DNA from 2 places in the Microbulbifer hydrolyticus genome. Region 1 is predicted to be linked to the other one. Evidence: predicted binding sites of a transcription regulator. Region 1 holds the regulator's gene; the other holds the start of a gene.
The links. The regulator LexA, encoded in region 1, represses DNA repair genes until DNA is damaged. The targets are predictions, from matches to a motif close to ACTGTNTNTANANACAGT.

Region 1 (4,417 bases):
TTCGATCGCATCAAAGCTCGACAGGGAAAAGATGGTGGCACCCAGCATGAAATACAGGCGCCAATAGAAAGTGACAGGATCCACCTGGGGCAGCGCATTGGCGAGCTCACCGGCAAAGCGCCGGTAACTGGCACCGTAGCGAGAGACAATAAACCGTCGCAAGTGGCCTTGTGACTGGGTATAAGCCAGTCCCAACAGCCCCATGAAACGCTTTGGGTCCCGGCCTTCTTTTGCCAGGCCGGCCAGCGCTACGCGATACAGGCTCTGCAACAGGTCATCCACCTGCAATTGCTCCCCGGGAGACTCTGCGAGCTGGGCCTGGCGACGACTCAGCTCCTGATCCAGACTCTCCGTAAAAGGCGTTAGAAAGCGCTCGAATACTGCCTGTATCAGCTCCTTTTTCGAACCGAAATGGTAGTTCACTGCCGCCAGGTTGACGCCTGCTGTACTGGTAATGGTTCGCAGAGAAGTCTCGGTAAACCCCCGCTCGGCAAAAAGCACCTCGGCGGCATCCAGTATACGGTTGACGGTATCCAGCTGACTCATACCCTGCTCACAGTAATTCAAACCAACAATTAAAACGTTTGTTTAAGTGCTGAGACTAGCATAGTCGCCCCCTCTCGCAATAGCTGGAACATTCCCCTCGCTTCGCGCGCAAGACGCCTTCTGACAATCCGATCACCTTCACAGCAACAACACCAAAAGCGAATCCGCGCGACTTTCGCGACCTGTCAGTTACCAAGCCACCGCATCGCACACTAGATTGAAAACAAGGGCTCGTACGCGCGCCATAATTCATTAACCCGGGAGGGCTGCATCATGGCAAGAATTGCTCCTGAGATTGGCAGCTGGTTTGAAAACTTTGACAGCGGAGACCTGTTTGAGGTGGTCGCAGTAGACCACCCCGGCCGCACCATCGAGATTCAGTATCTCGACGGGACACTGGGTGAGATCGACTTCCAGAGCTGGCCGCGGATGCCGGTCATTGGCGCCGCGGAACCGGAAGATGCGAACGCCGGTTACGGCACACTGGCAGAAGAAATGCAGGACGCTGAAGATGGGGGTTATCGGAGCCCCATTTTGTCCCCGGCGCAAAGCGCGATCGACAGGCTTGAAGGAGAGTCTTTTCCCGGCACCGACGAAGGTTTTTAACGGGAACCAATGAAACGCTCATACCGAACGTGAGCGGCAATCTAGCGGATACCGGATCAGGCGTCGCCATTTCGAATGTGTTCGATAATGATCTCCGCCGCCTCTTCTACGGTATCCACCAGGGTGAACAGGTCGAGATCGCCCGCATCGATACAGCCTCGCTCAAGCACGGTGTTTACCATCCAGTCTACCAGCCCCGCCCAGTAACGCTTGCCCACCAGTACAATCGGAAAGTGTCGTACTTTCTGGGTCTGTACCAGAGTCAAGGCTTCAAACAGTTCGTCCATGGTGCCGTATCCGCCGGGCATGGCAATGAACCCGACGGCGTGTTTGACGAACATGAATTTGCGTACAAAAAAGTAACGGAAGTTCAGATTGATATCCAGGTAGGCGTTGGGCACTTGCTCGAACGGCAGCTCTATATTCAGCCCGATCGATGCGCCACACTGGGTAAACGCACCGCGATTGCTCGCTTCCATAATTCCCGGCCCGCCGCCGGTCATGACTGGCACACCCTCGCTCGCCAAGAGCTCGCCGAGGCGCACCGCTTGCTGGTACTCAGCAGCTTCTTCGGGAAATCTCGCACTTCCGAAAACGGTAACCGCACCCTTCAGGGTAATCAGGCGCTCTATTCCATCTACGAGCTCAGATTGAATACGCAGCACGCGCCACGCTTCCGGCATTTTTGCATCCAGCATATGCCTTCTCCTTATCGCTATTCGCGGCTTGTTCTGACCGCCACTCTTTCGCCGCAGACATAAAATTCCACAAGTCTCCCCAAGTCTAGCAGTAATCGGCTCGTGCCCCTTAAGATTGCGCACCCGCCAAATCTGTATATAATCACAGCACCTGTATAAAAACACAGACTCAGGGAATACGGGTATACGGGAACACTGACATAACAGGAACGAGCCCATGACAAACCTTACTGCGCGCCAGGCCCAGGTACTCGAGTTGATCAAAACTTACCTGGACGACACCGGATACCCGCCCACCCGAGCGGAAATTGCAAAGCAGCTCGGCTTCCGCTCACCCAACGCGGCGGAAGAACATTTGAAAGCGCTGGCGCGCAAAGGTGCGATCGAAATGGTCGCCGGTGCGTCACGCGGCATCCGGATACCGGACTACCAGAGCGGGCTTCCGATCGTCGGTCGCGTGGCCGCCGGCAACCCGATACTGGCGGAAGAAAACATCGAGGAATACTGTGAGATCCCCGCTGAGTTTTTTCACCCACCCGCCGACTACCTGCTTCGGGTTCACGGTATGAGCATGAAAGATGCCGGCATACTCGATGGCGACCTGCTCGCGGTTCAACGCACCGATAACATCCGCAACGGGCAGATCGTGGTGGCACGCATTGAAGATGAAGTGACGGTCAAGCGCTTCAAACGCCGGGGCAATCAGGCGACCATACAGCTGATGCCGGAGAATGAAGAGTTTGACGTGATTGAAGTGGATATGCGCGACAGAAGCTTCGCAATCGAGGGCCTCGCGGTTGGCGTGATCCGCCAGAACCCGGTGTAAACAAAAACGGGCAGTCGATCGTCAGATGGCTATTGCGATTGCTTAAGACATAAAAAAACAGGGCTCAGGGCCCTGTTTTTTTATGCATCCAATATGGAGATCTGCCGGCCGCTTGCGACTCAGCAGGTGCCGGGGTTTAGTGGATCGTGTGCTCGGTAATATCCACTTCTTCCTCCTCAAAGGGTTCCGGCTCCAGGTCGTTGATCTCCTGTACCGCCTCAATGCCCGCTTCCAGCATGGCGCGCGCTATGGTCACCTTGTGCTCACGCAGGAACTCGAGACTCTCGGCAGAAAAATGGATACGCACCAACGGATCGTCCTTGTGACCTGCGCGTCGCAACGCCACATCACCATTGGACAACTCGATGATTTCGTAGGTCTCAGAAGACATTCATTTCTCCACAAACTTCCCAGGAACCGCGTGCCAGGCACCGCACAATTTGGGGCAGTGTAACACAGGGAGAAGTGATTAATCAGCGGACACGGCCCCTGACCATGGACGCCATAGGGCCCCAGAGTTCGCACCGGCCGAAGCGGCCAACCTTCACCACTCCTCACCATGCGCACGCTGACGCTGCACCAGCTCATTGAGAGCGCGAAGCCACTTTTCCAGCGCTTCATGGCCAAGCGGTTCTGGCGCGCGCCGATCGAGCTGCTGTAGAGGGATGAGGCTTTGCCCCCCCGCCGCGTCGACCGCGGAAGCGGCGGGCTGCTGAGCGGTACCCGTGGCCGGTTGCCACAGGGCCTGCCAGGCTGCCGCCATCGACTGAAACCAACTATCCGGGTTTTCGGCGAGGCTCACCAGCTCGTTCACCTCAGCACTGAATTTGCCTCTGGCGGAGACCAGCTGCGCCAGCGCGTGTGCGGTTTCCGGCTCGCCGCCCGGACCAAACCCCAACTGCAGCTGTTGCCCCTGCTCCGCGAGAAACGCCTTATAGGCACGCCACAGCTGGAGCAGCGCTGCTTCGTGCTGGGCGCTCTCGTACAGGGCCTGCTGACTGCCTGCCCCCTCTGGCGAGGCCAGAGAGTGCAGAATCAGCTGGGCTTTTCGCAGCGCCGACGCCACTGCGCAGGTATATGGATTGCTCACCGGTCTACCTACTTGGCGGGCGCTTTTTTAGAGGGCGCCTTTTTCGCGGCGGCCTTCTTTTTCGCCGGTGCTTTTTTCTTCGCAGCAGCTTTTTTCTTGACTGCCGGTTTCTTCTTCGCCGGCTCTTCTACCTGCCACTTGCCGTCGCGATAGAACGCTTTCCAACCGGTTGCCTTGCCCTCTTCCTCAGACTGCACGTACTGTTCCTGGGTCTTGCGGCTGAAGCGCACCACGGTGTCGCGGCCTTCATTGTCTTCCACAGGCGCCGAGAACAGGAAGCTGTACTTCGGATCAATCTCGTCTTTGTGCGGCAACAGTTCCTTGATCAACGGCGCACGGGTCTCCCGGTTTTTCGGGAACTGGCTCGCTGCGAGGAACAGTCCTGAGGCGCCATCGCGAAGAATGTAGGTATCTTCCACCTTCTCGCACGGAAGCTCGGGCATCGGAACCGGGTCCATTTTCGGCGGTGCCGGCTGGCCACTTTTCAACAGTTTGCGGGTATTTTTACAGGTCTCGCTGGTGCAACCGAAATACTTGCCGAAACGGCCCGATTTCAACTGCATGTCCGCACCGCATTTGTCGCACTCGATCACCGGGCCGTCATAACCCTTGATCTTGAATGTGCCCTTCTCCACCTCAAACCCGGGGCAA
Region 2 (4,417 bases), 810 kb from region 1:
CTCCAAGACCGCGGTAAACCAGGTGGTAAAAAGCCTCTCCATCGACCTCGCCGATCAGGGCATCAAGGTACTGGCGCTGCACCCCGGCTGGGTGCAAACCGATATGGGCGGCCCCAATGCGTTGATCTCTGCGGAGGAGAGCGTGGCGGGTCTGAAGCAGTTATTACTGAAGGCGAGCGCCGAAAACAGCGGTCACTTCTACAATTACGACGGTTCAAGCATTCCCTGGTAGTCCGGCCCCAGGTATTCCACAAGAAACGCCGGCCCGGTTGCGATCAGTTGCTCTTTTCTGCGCTTGGGCCAGCGCTTGATCTCCACTTCCAGTTTTAGTGCGTCGGATTTACTGCGCATGGCGCACTGGAAGGCGAGCTCCAGCGGCCCGCGCCCGCGCAGGGCCTTGGCCGCCCTGGGGCCACCGCTATCGTGTTCTTCAAAGCGTCGTGCCACATTCCGGGTAACCCCGGTATACAGGGTGCCTTTGTTGGTGCGAATCAGATAAACAAACCAGCCAGACAAAACAGGGTACCAAGTTAAACGTCTCGATAAAAAAGGTCGGGTCAAAAAAGCGTGTGCTGATCGCCGGATTGGGGCGGCCGCAAAAAGCGGCTGCAATCCAGGTTCAGCTTGCGCTCATTGAGACCAAGCTTGCGACAGGTTACGCGAAAGCGCTGCTGCAGCAACTGTGCAAACACGCCGGTGCCGCGCTGACGCTGGCTGAATTCACTCTGGTAGTCCCTGCCGCCGCGGCTTTGCTGCACGATGCTCATTACATGGGTTGCGCGCTCCGGGTAGTGCTCATGTAGCCACTGCCGGAACAGCGGCGCCACCTCGAACGGCAGCCGCAACAGGATATAGGCGGCGTGGATGGCCCCGGCACTCTGGGCGCTCTCGAGAATTTTTTCCAGCTCGCAATCGTTCAGTGCGGGAATGACTGGCGCGGCCATCACAGCGGTGGGGACGCCGGCATTCGCGAGAGCCTCGATCGTTCGCAGGCGTGCAGCCGGGCCCGCGGTGCGCGGTTCCAGCCTGCGTTTCAGGTCGTTGTCGAGGGTGGTCACACTGATGGCCACATGCGCGAGGTTATCCTGGGCCATTTCCGCCAGAAGCGGCAGGTCGCGCAAAATCAGCTGGCCCTTGGTGACGATGGTGACCGGGTGCTGGTAGCGCTGCAGGGTCTGGAGTATCTGCCGGGTGATCTGTTTGTCTTTTTCCAGCGGCTGGTAGGGGTCGGTATTGGTCCCGAGAGCGATGGGGCTGCACCGGTAGCTGGTTTTGCGCAGTGCCTGCTCCAGCAACTCAGCGGCGTTGGGTTTGAAAAACAGGCGGGTTTCGAAATCCAGTCCCGGCGACAGGTCCATATAGGCGTGGGCGGGGCGTGCATAGCAGTAGATACAGCCGTGTTCGCAACCGCGGTAGGGATTGATGGATTGGCTGAAAGGCAGGTCCGGTGAAGAATTGGTGGCAATGATGGTCCTGGCCTTTTCTTCGGTGGCGGTGGTGTGAATCCGCTCCAGAGCCTCCGGCTCCAACTGCCAGCCATCGCTCTTGCGGGTGCTGACCTGATCGACAAAGCGGCCCGCCAGATTACTGACGGCACCGCGGCCCTTGTGGGCCCGGGACTGGTTGGTTGGGGACTCGTTGGCCACGGCTGTCTCTGCAGGCTGTATATTTGTACAGTTTATTGCTGCAGCCGGGGCTGTGCAAGGCCGGCTGCTAGCACATACAATGACCAGATAGTATTGGTTTGCGCGCAAACATATTCAGAGCAGGGAAAAGGGAATGGATCTTCAGGCTGTTGCCGCTATTCATGATTTTGCGGTCAATATATTGCAGGCGTTCGCGATGCTGTTTGCCTTCGGGCTGGTGGTGTTCGTACTCTACGTGGTGTACCTGTACCTGTCTGACGTGAGCCAGACCAAGCAGGCCATCCGGCGCAACTTTCCCGTGCTGGGCCGTTTCCGCTATCAGTTTGAGCATCTGGGTGAGTTCTTCCGCCAGTACTTTTTCACTCTGGACCGGGAAGAGATGCCGTTCAACCGTGCCCAGCGCAGCTGGGTTTACCGCGCCGCCAAGAACGTCGATTCCACCGTTGCTTTTGGGTCCACCCGGCCACTGAATCAGCCTGGCGATATCCTGTTCCTCAATCACCCCTTTCCCACCCTGGCCAAGAACGCAGTGCCGCCGCGGGAAGTGACTGTCGGCGAAGGTGTGGCCCGCAGGCCCTATACCACCCGTTCCATTTTCAATATTTCCGGGATGAGCTTTGGCGCGCTTTCGGTACCTGCGGTAACGGCGCTTTCCAGAGGGGCCGCCAAGGCCGGTATCTGGCTAAACACGGGGGAGGGCGGCCTGTCCTCCCACCACCTCTCCGGCGGTTGTGACATCGTATTTCAGATTGGCACTGCCAAGTACGGGGTACGGGACGAGGACGGTTTGCTCTCTGACGACAAACTGAAGACGGTGGCGGCACACGAGCAGGTGAAAATGTTCGAGCTGAAGCTGTCCCAGGGCGCCAAGCCGGGCAAAGGTGGCATCCTGCCGGGCATCAAGGTCACGCCGGAAATTGCCCATGTGCGTGGAATTCCAGTGGGGATGGACTCCATCAGCCCCAACGGGCACCCGGAGTTCAGTGACGTGGACGGTCTGCTGGATATGATCAACCGCATCCGCGAGGTCACCGGCAAGCCTACTGGCTTCAAGTGTGTGATTGGCAGCAGCGACTGGTTACATGACCTGTGTGAAGCGATCCTGCAGCGTGGCCCGGAATCCGCCCCGGACTTCATCACCATCGACAGCGCCGATGGCGGCAGCGGTGCAGCCCCCCAGAGCCTGATGGATTATATGGGCCTGCCGATTAACCGCAGCCTGCCGCTGGTGGTCGACCTGCTTTCCCAGTACGGATTGCGTGAACGTATCAAAATTATTTGCGCGGGCAAATTGCTCACGCCCTCAATGGTGGCCTGGGCACTGGCCATGGGCGCCGACTTCGTGAACTGCGGGCGGGGTTTTATGTTTGCCCTGGGGTGTATCCAGGCGATGCAGTGCAACAAAAATACCTGCCCCACTGGTGTTACCACCCACAACCCGGACCTGCAGCAGGGCCTGGACCCCATGGATAAAGCGGAGCGGGTCTACCATTACGCACACAATATGGAATACGAAGTGGGTACCATTGCGCACTCCTGTGGCGTGCCGGAGCCACGGATGTTGCAGCGTTCCCATGTGGAAGTGATCAATGAGCGCGGTATGCCGGTGCCATTGTCTGAGCTTGTACCGGCGGTGGCTCCGAAATCCGTGATCGCGTCGGATCGCGGCGCACAGTAAACCAGGCAGCGGGAGCAAACCATGGAAGGGGTGATCACTCTTGTAGGTCAGGGCCTGTATATGGCTTTGGCTGCCGTAGTCGGTCTGGGCATCGCCCGGCTGCTGAAGCGGGATAATACGCTCGGCTGCCTGATCGCCGGGGTGCTTGCCGGCATGCTGTTGCCGGTGATTGATTACGATACGGGACTGCGCGCGGAGAACCTGCATCAGCTGGTGTTTTTCGTCATCCTGCCCGTACTGATTTTTGAATCCGCTTGGAGGATTGATCCAGATATTCTGTTCCGCTGGCTGGGGCCGATTTTATTACTCGCCACCATCGGTGCACTGATCTGCGCAGTGATCACCGCTGCACTGATTTACTACGGTATTTATCACCCCTCCGGTTTTCCCTGGCTTGCCGCATTTCTCACTGGAGCCATTCTGGTAGCGACGGACCCGGTATCGATTGTTGTGCGAATGCGCCAGAGTCACGCCAGTGAAGAGCTACTGACGCTGATCGAGGGCGAGAGCCTGTTCAATGACGCGGTAGCCATTGTGCTTTTTTCATTTGTGCTGGGCATCGCAACGCACAGTGTGGTGGAAGGCTCCGTGGCCACCGGCGAAACGGTGACCGGTGCAGGCAATTTTGCGGTGTATTTTTCGGCGCTGTTTTTTGGCGGGCTTGGGGTAGGCACCATCTGTGGTCTGGTCACGGCGATCGTAATCCTGTATTTACGCTCGGCCGGTGCAGCATTGATGGTTTTGGTGCTGGCGGCGTTTGGCACTTTTTACCTGGCGGAACATGTGGTCGGCGTGTCCGGTATTATTGCCGTTATGCTGTGTGCAATCGTTGCCCGCGCGTGCCTGCGGGAGCAGCAGGACACGTATCTGGCCCATGCGGCGCCTACCTGGGAATGGCTGGGATTGCTGTTCAATGCGCTGATCTTTGTAATCATGGGATTGGTGATTACTTTCGAGATGTTTGCAAATCAATGGCTGGCGATGATTGTCGCAATCGTGGCGGCAATCGGGGCGCGGGCGCTGGCCGTATTCATGGTGTCGCCGCTGGCCCGTTTTGTGGGGCCACCGATTCCACAGGGCTGGCGCTTGATTC

Region 2: GTQ55_RS11690 (PA0069 family radical SAM protein) is a predicted target of LexA. The motif match lies at 1,661-1,678, and genes of this name have one in related genera.

Annotation. Positions count from the first base shown of each region.
Region 1 covers NZ_CP047491.1:1,937,061-1,941,477, reverse strand. The annotation lists gene GTQ55_RS08185 (TetR/AcrR family transcriptional regulator) at 1-546, opposite strand, end outside; gene GTQ55_RS08180 (DUF6763 family protein) at 820-1,152, shown strand; gene GTQ55_RS08175 (LOG family protein) at 1,209-1,850, opposite strand; gene lexA (transcriptional repressor LexA) at 2,068-2,676, shown strand; gene GTQ55_RS08165 (hypothetical protein) at 2,813-3,067, opposite strand; gene GTQ55_RS08160 (DUF6586 family protein) at 3,221-3,766, opposite strand; gene topA (type I DNA topoisomerase) at 3,775-4,417, opposite strand, start outside.
Region 2 covers NZ_CP047491.1:2,745,645-2,750,061, reverse strand. The annotation lists gene GTQ55_RS11700 (SDR family oxidoreductase) at 1-232, shown strand, start outside; gene GTQ55_RS11695 (GIY-YIG nuclease family protein) at 205-516, opposite strand; gene GTQ55_RS11690 (PA0069 family radical SAM protein) at 558-1,646, opposite strand; gene GTQ55_RS11685 (FMN-binding glutamate synthase family protein) at 1,780-3,324, shown strand; gene GTQ55_RS11680 (cation:proton antiporter) at 3,346-4,417, shown strand, end outside.